4 regions of the Paenibacillus sp. FSL R10-2778 genome follow, and region 1 is predicted to be linked to each of the others. Evidence: riboswitches for the same ligand, from Rfam matches in the RefSeq annotation. Region 1 holds a riboswitch; each other region holds the start of a gene.
The links. Region 1 has a riboswitch for cyclic di-AMP ahead of NST40_RS00190 (3D domain-containing protein). Riboswitches for the same ligand answer to the same signal wherever they lie in the genome.
Positions count from the first base shown of each region.

Region 2: another riboswitch for cyclic di-AMP. It lies ahead of NST40_RS26040 (TrkH family potassium uptake protein); the one in region 1 lies ahead of NST40_RS00190 (3D domain-containing protein).
Region 3: another riboswitch for cyclic di-AMP. It lies ahead of NST40_RS26505 (alpha/beta hydrolase); the one in region 1 lies ahead of NST40_RS00190 (3D domain-containing protein).
Region 4: another riboswitch for cyclic di-AMP. It lies ahead of NST40_RS02690 (hypothetical protein); the one in region 1 lies ahead of NST40_RS00190 (3D domain-containing protein).

Region 1 is NZ_CP151956.1:41,014-44,142, forward strand. It holds gene NST40_RS00180 (HD domain-containing protein) at 1-12, shown strand, start outside; gene NST40_RS00185 (TatD family hydrolase) at 64-834, shown strand; cyclic di-AMP (ydaO/yuaA leader) riboswitch at 1,033-1,262, shown strand; gene NST40_RS00190 (3D domain-containing protein) at 1,548-2,714, shown strand; gene rnmV (ribonuclease M5) at 2,891-3,129, shown strand, end outside.
Region 2 is NZ_CP151956.1:5,808,584-5,811,712, reverse strand. It holds gene NST40_RS26045 (CPBP family intramembrane glutamic endopeptidase) at 1-1,312, opposite strand, end outside; cyclic di-AMP (ydaO/yuaA leader) riboswitch at 1,633-1,808, shown strand; gene NST40_RS26040 (TrkH family potassium uptake protein) at 1,873-3,129, shown strand, end outside.
Region 3 is NZ_CP151956.1:5,918,780-5,921,908, forward strand. It holds gene selD (selenide, water dikinase SelD) at 1-159, opposite strand, end outside; gene NST40_RS26505 (alpha/beta hydrolase) at 688-1,497, opposite strand; cyclic di-AMP (ydaO/yuaA leader) riboswitch at 1,603-1,789, opposite strand; partial or broken gene NST40_RS26510 (glyoxalase) at 2,051-2,146, shown strand; gene NST40_RS26515 (hypothetical protein) at 2,224-2,397, opposite strand; gene NST40_RS26520 (Nif3-like dinuclear metal center hexameric protein) at 2,482-3,129, opposite strand, start outside.
Region 4 is NZ_CP151956.1:603,426-606,554, forward strand. It holds gene NST40_RS02685 (hypothetical protein) at 1-283, opposite strand, end outside; cyclic di-AMP (ydaO/yuaA leader) riboswitch at 352-516, opposite strand; cyclic di-AMP (ydaO/yuaA leader) riboswitch at 936-1,125, shown strand; gene NST40_RS02690 (hypothetical protein) at 1,377-1,793, shown strand; gene kdpA (potassium-transporting ATPase subunit KdpA) at 2,010-3,129, shown strand, end outside.

The DNA.
Region 1 (3,129 bases):
TTTGCAAAATAATACAAATATTTATGGAACTATTGATAAAAACAACAAGGAGTGAGCTTTAAAATGTATCTGTTCGACACACATACACATTTAGATGCGCCTCAATTCGACGAGGATCGCGAGGAAGTTATAGCTCGTGCAGTAGAGGCCGGAGTTAGCAAGATGATCAATATTGGATTTAATCGGGAAACGATCCCTTCAACGATGAAGCTGGCTGAATCTTATGATTATATTTATGCAGCGGTGGGCTGGCATCCACAGGATGCGATTGATATGAAAGAGGGGGACCTCGATTGGATCGCCTCTCTTTGCAGCCATGAGAAAGTGGTGGCCATCGGAGAGATTGGGTTGGATTATTATTGGGATACCTCTCCCAAGGATGTGCAGCAGGAGGTCTTCCGCAAACAAATTGGACTAGCCCGTGAACTAAAAATGCCAATCTGTATACATGACCGTGATGCCCATGAAGATGTCGTACGGATTTTACGGGAGGAAAAAGCAAATGAAATTGGTGGCGTAATGCATTCTTTCTCAGGCAGCTGGGAAACCGCAAAAATGTGTCTAGATCTAGGATTTCATTTGTCATTTGGAGGACCGATCACGTTCAAAAATGCCAGAGTGCCTAAAGAGGTGCTTGCACAGACGCCATTGGACAGATTATTGATCGAAACAGACGCTCCATATTTGACTCCACACCCCTTCCGAGGCAAGCGAAATGAGAGTGCTCATGTGAAGTTAGTAGCAGAGGCTGCGGCTGAAATTAAAGGGTTAACATGGGAAGAATTGGCTAAAATTACGTATGCGAACGCACTGGAACGATTTGGGATTGTCTGAAAACAGGAGTAAAACGGGTGAAAAATAGAGAATGGCCGATATATTAAACTTTTTTAATATAAAAACGGCTGATTATTACAATATTTTAACCATATATTTGCGTAAACGTGGTTGAATCGTCCTTTACAACATGCATCAAAACAGGATATCATCTTTTCAGTGATGTGAGCTGTTGTTATTGTGACAGCCATTGATTCATGGATCGTCTCGCTGAGTCTCCGTATGGAGAACGGGGGAACCAATATTGAACTGCCGCATGCCTGTATCTTGAATACGACTAGGAATTGCCGCAGAACAATATTTGATTTCTTCACGTGGTCTTTGGGGTGAATTTAAGGGCAACCGCCGTGAGCGGGTGACCTGAAATAGGGCGTCTCTCTTTCGTCCGAACCCGACAGCTAACCCCGTAAGCGCAAGTAAGAGAGGCAACCTCGTGCACAAACATTCCCGCGTATTCTGACATCGGAGAAGCCACGAAAGAGTCCTCAAGAGAACTCTTTTTAGGCTTCTTTATTTTTGAATAAACTGAATGTTGCCCGCATACTGTTATATAACAGGTGTGGGAGTAGCTGTGCCGAGCAGGCGATCCATGAGCAGGAGACGCTAAGTTAATACGTGCGTATCCTGTGACAATCTCAAATAGTTTCGTCAAAGAAATTCAGTCCTCATGATATACAAATTGACGACGAGGCTATGTAAGGAGGATGGAGAGAATGGGCTTATTCCAACCAGAGGTATCCCATGATTCGCAGTCATCCAGCAGGTCTTTCGCATTACGGTGGGAGCAAGTAAATACTCGCGTACTTTTACTTGCAGGTGTGATTTCAATCGCAATCGCGCTGTTAATTCTGCTGTACGTACACGGTCAAAGTAATAAACAATTAGTTTTAGTAATAGACGGGCAAACACAGACACTTGAAACGCGAGAAGCACTTCTTGGTGATGTGTTGGAGAAAGAGCAAATTTCGCTGCAGCCGCATGATGAATTATCTTTAGGTCTGAGTGATGAAATAAAAGACGGTGACCGTGTCGTTATCAATCGTGCGCAGAAATTTAGCCTTACTGCGGACGGAGCAACAAAAACGTTATATACGACCGAAGACACTATCGGTCAAGCGATTGACAAACTGGGTATCAACCTAGAAGGCTATGATAAGATTTTTCCTTCGTTAGACACCACCATCTCTGCTGACATGGAGATTAAGATCGTTCGTATCAACAAGCAAACGGTACAGCGAACAACTAACTTACCTTTCCGTGTTATTAAGACAGCAGATCCCTCCCTTACTGTGGGAACAGTTAGAGTGGCACAGGCAGGCAAACCAGGCGTCATGGTTCAGCATATTGAAAAGATCTATCAAGACGGAGAACTGGCCTCTATGCGCATGATCGGCAAGGAAGTACAAACGGTAACAAAAGATAAGATCATTGCCGTTGGTACTAAAGCACTTCCTAAGCCTACTGTAGTTGCTAAAGCTACAACAACTTCCAAATCAAGCACTACCTCCAAAACGACTAAAGTTAGCGCTAAGACTAAGAACGTCACAAGCAAGGCTGGCGTAGACTTTGAGTACAAGAAGATGATTAAGAACGTCTCCATGACAGCTTATTCGTCAGAAGAGCCAGGGATAGGTACTAAAACTGCCTCCGGAACACGCGTAACGGAAGGTCGTACAATTGCAGTAGATCCGAATGTAATTCCTATTGGCTGGTGGGTTTATATCGATGGGCTTGGATTCCGCCGTGCAGAGGATACTGGCGGTGCCATTAAAGGCAATAAAGTGGATGTCTATTATGATTCCCTGAGCCATGCTCGTAATTTCGGCCGTAAATCACGTACCGTTTATGTGATTGGACCTGTGAAACCTGAGCTTAACTAGAACTGAAGCTTTTGCAAAAAATCCTTTGATAAGCTATAGTGATGATAACCGTTAAGGAACGCTGGATGATCATTTCGTTGATCGCAGAGCAACCGCTCATCACTTATACATTCTTTAACCAAAAGAAGAGGAGCGAATCCTCTTCTTTTTGCTTTTTTTGGAAGGAGTCAAGAAATATGATTAAGGAATTAATCGTCGTTGAAGGCAAAAGCGATACCGTAGCCATTAAGCGTGCTGTAGAAGCGGATACCATTGAGACAGGCGGCTCTGCTGTAAACCGGACTGTAATTGCTAAGATCGCGCTTGCTATGGAACGTAGAGGGGTTATTATTCTTACGGACCCGGACCATGCTGGGGAGCGAATTCGTAAAATCGTTTCAGCGAAGGTGCCGGGCTGCAAGCATGCTTTTATTCC
Region 2 (3,129 bases), 1.2 Mb from region 1:
CGAAAAAGCGATAAATGGCTTCCTCAGATAAACCAGCGAGCCATGCGACGATAGGCAGAAGCCAAGCATATCTCATGTTATAAGGAGATTGGGTGGCGTCTGTAGTAGACCAATTGTGCAAGGTAAACGATAATATGATGAACATAACCGTCTGCACCCCTAGCAGAACGAAAGCCCAGATGTATCCAGCCCGGATACTGTCCAACACATATTGTCCGTAGCCGGGCTCTTTGGCGCGGGGCCAAGGGTTCATGCCTTCCTCTTTTCGCCATAGGCCATTGCCGCCCACTAAAGAGAAGTAGAGCAAGGAGGACATCAGCAGGCTGTACAAAGCATAAATGATAAACATAATGACAGAGGTAATCTGTGCTTCTAGCCCTTCGCCCGTTGATTCAGGAAGCATATTATAGGTGCTGATCATCATGATTACAAAATAGGCTGAGCTTAGGAATACTCCACGTTTAAAGGAAGTATGCTCTCTTCTAAGAATACTGTAGACGAGTGCCAGAATTCCTAAAATCAGTGTGGGTATACCGTAACCGAATAATGTTAGCTTTTCCGCTAAAGAGGTCTGTCCTTGTACGTAGGAGGTATGCCAAGCCGGTGCAGTGAATCCGGCATTAAAGCTGGATACCTGCTCTCCACTGAAATCAAAATAATAGTGCAATAAGGATTCGCCGACCTGAACAGTACTATCCGTATACACTAGCCCATGGCTTCCTGTATTCGATTCAATTTGTAGCTTGGCAGGATTTACTTCCCATTCCTGAAGCCAAGGACGAGCAAGATTCTCCTTCTGCGCTAGAGTGAGGTCAGCTCCCTTGTCCTCTTTTGCACCAACGGAAGCGATGCCTAACCCCTCTTCGGAGGTAACTTTTGCAGCCTTTGAGAAAGCGACAATCTTACCGGTATACATATTGAGGTCAACGATGATTTGCGGCTCTTGCTCCGCTGAAGGAGTAAGCGTTGCCCGAAAGACATCAAAAGGATATTTTTGATCCAATTTTTTCTTGGTGTAGTCCTCCACAAGCTTCTCGCGAGACATATAGCCATAAAAGGAAGAGTCCGTCTGGTAAAGTACATTCCATTGATCGTTTGGTGCTTCGGTGTAGTTGAGCTTTTGTTCTGCAAATAATATGGCTTGGTCACGGGCTTCTGCCTTGCTAATGACGGTGGTATCTTCACCTGTAGGGCTACTAAGCAGTGAAGGGGAAATCTGAAACATAATAAATAGAATAAGACCGATAATGCCCGAGATGATGAGCCTCTTGGAGAGGGCACGTTGCTGTAAGGGCTGGCCGACGGGATTCATGTAACGCCTCCTTGTTATGTACTGACAATGTTATGTTCCATTATAGTATTAGTGCCTGGTTGGTTACAAAAAACATTATATGTTCTTTTTATGGGTAATAGAGATAGTATAGAATAGTCATGTGAATTTATACCATGAATTTTATCGTGTTCATTTCTGCACGAATGATGAGAATCGGTGTAATTGCAGGGAAAACACGGAAAAGTGATGAGAAAAGGCACTCCTTTTGATGCAGTCTCTTTAAACCGCATTTTTTCATGTGAATGAGCATTAATTGTGTCTTTGTGAATTCACTAAATAACGTATATAATTTGTATGCAATTGTATAGTAGCCGAATTTCTGGTGAAAACGGGGGAACCATAAGAAGTGATGAAAAGTGGAGTGTACACGATAAATGGCACTTTCATCAGGGGTGAATTTCGTTCTGGGAACGAATAGGGCAGCCTGCACAGTCCGAATCCGACAGCTAACCTCGTAGGCTAATTTACTGCAGGAACCAAGTCAGCATTGGTTTTCCAGTGCTTTTTTTGTTGGAATTTTTGATAAGAAGGTGAGCAAAGTGGCTTCACAGTTTCGCAGGATTTCTGAATTTAAGTTTCTGAAGCTCTCGCCGCCGCAGATACTGGTGCTTGGTTTTGCATCGATCATTCTGATAGGGGCCCTGCTGCTTATGCTGCCCATCTCAAGCACAAGCGGGAATTCCGTGGAATTTATTGATGCATTATTTACTTCAACGTCGGCAACCTGTGTTACAGGGCTTGTTGTGCTGGATACCGGAACTTCGTTCACGATTTTTGGGAAAACCGTAATTATGATTCTGATCCAGATCGGCGGCTTAGGTTTTATGACCATGGCCACTCTATTTTCACTGGTGTTAAAGCGTAAAATATCTTTGCGGGACAGGCTAATCCTACAGGAAGCCATGAATCAAGGCTCTATGGAAGGAATTGTGCGACTGATCCGGAGAGTCCTCATATATTCTCTTGTCATAGAAGGCTGTGCCGCTGTGCTGCTGTCTATTCGCTGGGCTTTTGATATGCCGTTGGGAAAAGCGATTTATTATGGCATATTTCATGCGGTGTCTATGTTTAATAATGCGGGGTTCGATATTTTTGGGGATTTTCGCAGTTTAACTGATTATGTATATGATCCGCTTGTGAATATTATTGTGATGTTTCTGATTGTCTCCGGCGGGATTGGTTTTATTGTAATGTCAGATCTGGTGGAGTTTCGGGTAACCCGCAGGCTGTCTCTACATAGTAAAGTTGTCCTGTCCACCAGTACAGGGCTGATTCTGATCGGAGCTTTGGTTATTTTTATATTTGAGTTTACTAACACTCGTACCCTGGGTTCACTGAATTTCGGCGGTAAAATATTATCGGCCTTCTTTCAATCCGTGTCTCCCCGTACGGCTGGCGCGAACACAGTAGATATTGCTGGACTTCGGCAGGCTACACAATTTTTTATAGTGATTCTTATGTTTATTGGTGCTTCTCCGGGCTCAACGGGCGGGGGGATTAAGACAACAACCTTTACGATGATGATTGGTGCTGTAATTGCTATGCTGCGTGGACGGGAAGATGTTGTGTTGTTCCGTTATCGGCTGGCTCAGGAGCGCATCTACAAGGCATTAACGATCACGCTGCTGGCTTTGTTGTTAATCGCCTCTGTGTCGATGATACTCTCCACAACTGAAGACAGTAATTTCTTGGCAATCTTGTTTGAGACGACCTCCGCCTTTGCTACGGTAGGACTGACTATGGGGCTAACTCCGGAACTGTCAGCGATCGGTAAGATTCTACTCTGTCTGACGATG
Region 3 (3,129 bases), 1.1 Mb from region 1:
TGCATCATCACTAGTATCAAGACCTACTAGTAGGTCCGGGTTAGGAACAGTTGGTGGCAGACTGCGAATAACCTGCATGAGATCGGCGGGACCGATTTTGCAGCCGCAGCCCCCTTTTGAAGATAATGAAGTCAGTTTTATAGTTTCAGCTTGAGACATCATGACTCAGCTCCTTTAGTATGAATTATCTTAATCTTACACGAGTAGATCGCATTGTACAAAAAGCAAGAGTAGCAGATGTGCTGCTTGTTACGCCTTCCTCTATACACTTACTATCACTACTTAGGTCTACCGTTCTTTCCCACGTCGGGTGAGCTATATTTGATGCTGTGGTAGGGTGGGACATTAAGTGGCGTTCTAGGTACAATATGCTTGTAAATGTTCAACATCCATCGGTTAGTAAAATAACCAAAGGCTGGCTCATTCGTAGATTTTACTACTGATAAGCCAGCCTTTAGTTGGATGTCCATTATATTAGGGAAATCCTTGAAATCCTTCCTAAAAACATCCTATTATTAGGGAGGATTTCCCTAATCCACTTTCTAGGAGCCATAATCTCCTTCATTTTAGGGAGAATTCCCCTAAATTTCAACCCAAAAGGACGTCCAATAGCCAGCTCGTGCTCCCTGGCTATTGGACGTCTTTTTTCTCACTTAAACGCTTCGCTTGTGAAGGTCTCCCAATAGATCAGCTAATCTGCTGACTGCCCTGCTGCTTCTCTAAGAAACGTTGAAGAATCGCATTGAATTGCTCCGGTTGGCACAGATTACTTGGATCTAATGCGTTCGGAATAATCGCCAACTGCGCCTGCGGCAGCTGAGACACCATTTCCTTCATACAATTCACTCCAAATTCATTAAAGTCCCCTACAATACACAAAGCGGGACGTTTAAAAGCCTTTAAACATCTGGTGTAATCAACATGGCTCGTAGCCAGCCTTTGCCGATATAGCTCCCGGGGGCGTTTGTCCAGCAGTCCTCTTCTAATCTCATTGTAGGCCAGACTCCAGCGCTCTCGGTACATCATCCGAATCGAAGGCAACACCAGCTCGCTTGGGAGATAATACATTAGTAAACTGCAATATGCTGCCATAGTTTGTATTTTCCCTACTATTGTTGATCCGTGAGTCCTACAAAAGCTATCCGCGACCACAATTGCTTTTACACGCTCAGGATATTGTTTGGCAATATGCTGAACGACTAAGCCACCATAGGCGATTCCTACAAAAACTGCTTCACGGATACCTAGGTCATTCAACAGCATAATCAGATCCAGACATTGCGTCTCAATAATCTCATGTGGGGCCTCCAGCAGTTTACCAGACTTGCCATTCCCCCGTAAATCGCACAAAATCACTTTATATTTATCGGAAAAATACTCCAGCTGTGGTTTGAACATACTGTGTGTTAATCCATGTCCATGGATAAACACAACCGGAGTGCCAGTTCCATTGATTTCATAATAGAGCGAAGTTCCGTTCAGTTTAGCGATAGGCAAAGGTAACACCTCTTTCATAATAAATTCTACGACTATATCTGCTTAAAAACGCAGCAAAAAACCACAGAGGGATTCTCTGTGGCTATTCATCACTAAACACGCCATTCATCCTCTCTCCATACGCTTACGAGGTTAGCTGTCGGATTCGGGCAGTGAGAGTTGCCCTACCTGCAGGGATGCATATTATGCACCCGGAACAGGATTCACCCCATAACCAGTGCCGACTCTCACATCGGCTGCCAGTTGTTGGTTCCCCCGCTTTCCAGAAACGGAAATTAAGCGGATTGCTTATGTAATTGTAAATTTAAGATAATTCTCAGTTCTGAGATGAATCATACTCTTGTAAGGTTTTCTTGTAAAGGAGGGCTCTGGTCAAAATAATGTTGAAAGCAATGCTTTTCATTTCATATTAAGCATACTCTTCATTTTCTCTTTCTTTTGCTCTTGTTTACTCGTTTTCTTTAGAAAAACAGCTCTGAAGCAAGCGAAAAAGGGGGTGATTCACCAGTACTTTCCTATTTAATAAGAAACGACAATCTTCAATACCAATATTGGGCCAGTTTCTGTACCTTGGGGTGTTCGTCGTTTCTATGTCCCCGATCCGTTTGGCAAGCTTGTTAATATTATTTCACATGAACAGCACGAATGATTTCATAAAAAAGAAAAAAGCTAAGCAGAATCAGAGATCTCCCCCTGTCCACTTAGCTTCCTTTTACAATACTATGGCTACAAAAGATCGGCGTTTTTCAATGCATGCTCCCAGCTTGGAAAAAAGAACAGCGCACTTCTCATAAGCTCTGGGTCGCTTTGCTTTACTTGTTTTTTACTGATTGAGCTTCCGTCGCTTTGCAGCTTTTTGATCCGACTTAATACTTCATCAGCCTCCAAAGGAATTTCCATTGAAACACTCCTTTCTCAGTGACCTGTTTCCCTTCATTTTCTCCATAATATGTTTATTTATTCCGTACTCTTAATTTCCCCAGATTAAACCATCTGATAGATGGGTTGTTCAGCAATGAACCGGGTAGGAAGCATGGGATATTTGTCTGCTAAGATTTCAGCTAAATATTTCATCCCCGGCGCTTCACTCTCCGCATGACCTAACATGATGAGCGCTTTAGATTTTCCTTGGTGCCCTGCATCCCGCACATATTCCGGAGTCTCCCACTCTGGTCCCTCTCCAGCGATAATTAAATCAAGATTGTGATCATTAAAAAGCGGAATAGCCATCATCCCGCCTCCTCTGTAACCTACTAATATCCCTACACGTTTGCAGGACAGAGACAGGTCACCAGCAGCGCGTACATAAGAGATGCCTAGCTTACTTTTAATATACTGAGCAGCTTCCATTACAGTCATAGCAGGAATAGTGAGAATCGTAGCAGCCGCTTGCTGCTCTTCCACATAGTCTGACCAATCCAGCTCTCGCAGCAAACCCATCATAATCCCATCCGGCTCTTGCCGATGCCAATAATCATGATAACGAAAAATAGCTATTGGGGAATGTTCGATCAGACTTTTTTTCGCATGATAAACCGGATCACCTTCTAACCACTCGTTCGCCGCATGATGGCTATAAAATACACCTTCATGCGTGATCAGCAAATTGGCTCCTAACGCTATTGCTTGCTC
Region 4 (3,129 bases), 560 kb from region 1:
TTTTTTTATATATCTCATATACAATCTTAGAGTCTAAACAGTCTTTACAAGAAGAAGGTGTGCTGAACTGGCGAAGGGCTTGGATCTGGTTCTGGCCAAATGCATAGCCTACAATGTACCTGTGATTATGTTCTTCGAACCACAAGGCCCCGAAACAAACGTAATTTAGACTTATCGGCTCAAGCAGCCCTTGATGTATCCCTAAATAATAGTGCTTCAAAACATTCACCCCATCCAGCGTGCTATCACCTAATAAGCTCAGGTAACGCAAAAACCGCAGCAAGAGGAGGACCTCTGCTGCGGTTTTGGATTACAGGCAGATATACCTGGGCCAAAGCGTGGCGGATCAAGGGTCTCTCTCTTTACGCTTACGAGGTTAGCTGTCGGATTCGGACGGTGAGAGTCGCCCTACCTATTGAGACTTATGCAGTCTCCTTTGGATTCACCCCAAGTAGGCCAGGTGGCCTGATGGTTCCCCCGTTCCCTGCGAATGCAGGAACTCAGCGTTGATTGTTTTTCATGAATTAGATTCAACCCGAATCATACTCTTTTCAAGATTTTCTGTAAAAAACGGAAAATGTTCTTTTAGAGCAATTTTAACCATATCCTGCCGACTACGACTGAAAAACGAGGTAAATAGGTATTTATGGCGTGTTATCGCGCCTCTTTCTCGCTCAGCCTCAGCTTCTTGCGTTTCTACCTATAATGGGAATTTGCAGTATTTTCGCTCTAAAAAGGTGAATAAAATCACATGGGTTATAGATAGCGATTAAACGCTCCAAACTCGAGTAAACAAGAGATATAGAGAGATTAGATATCAAGTAAGCGCTATCTAATGGGAAAATAGTTTTTAATTTGCATTATTTTGGCATCATTCAGGTTTTACAAGTCTTCGTGCATAAGAGTATGATTACTCCTGTTTCAACGACAATCGAATATTTGATCCGCTTAATTTCCGGTAAGGAAAGCGGGGGAACCAACAATCGGCAGCCGATGTGAGAGTCGGAAGCAGATTATGGGGTGAATCCTGTAGAGGGTGTGAGTGAGCTCGCATCTATACAGGTAGGGCGACTCTCACCGCCCGAATCCGACAGCTAACCTCGTAAGCGTATGGAGAGAGGATGAGTGCAATGTGACCGCTAGCGAGCCACAGAGGAGATCCTTTGTGGCTTTTTGCTGTGCTCTTAGAAGCAAAGCATTTATGGAGGCCTCCCCTAAGAGGTCGCTAAATTCATCATTAGCGGTATTTGTAAGGCAGCGTCTAATGACGTGACACAACCGAGCTTTAGGTTGTGCCCGAAAATGACGATAGGTCAACATCCTTTCGGAGATTTTCGTTGCCTCCTTGTTGTAAATGAGCAGGAGGAGAAAAAAAGATGACGGATCAGAATGAATATGTGCTTGTATGTGCGCCTACAAAGGCGGGAGAACATTTCATTAAACTTCTGAAGTTCAGGGGTATTAAGATGGCGGGATTAACCAACAATGTGGCTGAGAAAGCTTTACTTGAGGAGCTCGGGATTGAGCAGGTTATTCTAGTGGATACCCGCCATCAGAGCACTTGGTTTCGCCCATCGTTCCCGGTAGGCAGGGTATATCTGTTTGAGAGCAGCTTTCCGCTTTGCTGCCGCTATATTCAGATGTGCCGTACCTGGACGACACAGCCGATTTTTGTGATTACAAGTTCAATAAATCCTAGATTGGTCTATAAAAGACTTGGTGCGAGCTATGTAATCTATTCCCATAGTGGTGATGCTGATTTTCTAATCGATAGATCACCTCATCAAGGATAATGGAAGGAGTGCGGAAGATATGATGGATCTGTATATGGTGGCTTCGTTAGCTGTAATTTACGGGTTATTTTATGGCTTTATGCGCTGGTGCGCAGGTGTAGTTGAGGATACGGGGAGGGATAAGCTGTGATTCTAGTAATCGCTGTTACCCTACTGTTGTTTTTATATCTGGTTTACGCGTTGATTCATCCTGAGAAATTTTAAGGAGGGGCATTCATGGGCATTTTGCAAATAGTCGTCGTAATTGTAATTCTCATCTTGCTGGTCAAGCCGATGGGAACGTATTTATATCATGTATTTTCTAACGAACCGAATCGTACGGATCGCTGGTTTGCAGGCACAGAGAAAGGTATTTATAAGCTGATCGGCCTGAAAAAACGGGACGGAATGTCCTGGAAGAAGTATGCACTCAGCTTTGTTTTAACTAATATCGTACTGGTTGCTTTCAGTTATATTTTTCTGAGATTACAGCGGGGATTGCCGCTGAACCCGAATGGAATTGCCGATATGGAACAGACGCTTTCATTCAATACGGTGATCAGCTTTATGACCAATACGAACCTGCAGCATTATAGCGGGGAGACGGGACTATCGTATTTTTCACAAATGGCAGTCATCACGATGATGATGTTCACGTCTGCAGCGAGCGGATTTTCTGTTGCGGTTGCTTTTGTCAGAGGGATTACAGGACAGAAATCAGTCGGGAACTTTTTCGAGGACTTCGTAAAAGCACATATTCGTGTATTCATTCCATTAGCTCTGCTAGTTTCATTGGTGCTGGTAGGATTGCATGTGCCACAAACGCTCAAGCCATCGCTTGAGGTCACTACACTCGAAGGGCAGACACAACAAATCGCTATCGGTCCAGTCGCTTCTTTGGAATCAATTAAACACTTAGGTACGAATGGTGGCGGCTTCTTCGGAGCCAATTCAGCGCATCCTTTCGAGAACCCTAATCCACTTACGAACGTGCTGGAGATTCTCTCTATGTGGATGCTGCCAGCCTCTCTGCCATATATGTACGGATTGTTCGCTAAGAACAAACGTCAGGGCTGGGTGATTTTCACAGCAATGATGACCTTGTTCGTACTACTGCTGGGATTGAATTATTATGCGGAAACCAAAGGCAATCCAGCTATCAATGCGCTGGGGATCGAGTCTTCGCAAGGTAGCATGGAAGGTAAAGAGGTACGTTTTGGTATCCCGCAATCTTCGTTGTTCACTTCGGTAACAACGGCAGCTACGACAGGTAGTGTTAACAATATGCATGATACGCTGACACCGCTGGGTGGCATTACCCCTCTGGCCCTAATGATGCTCAACAATGTCTTCGGGG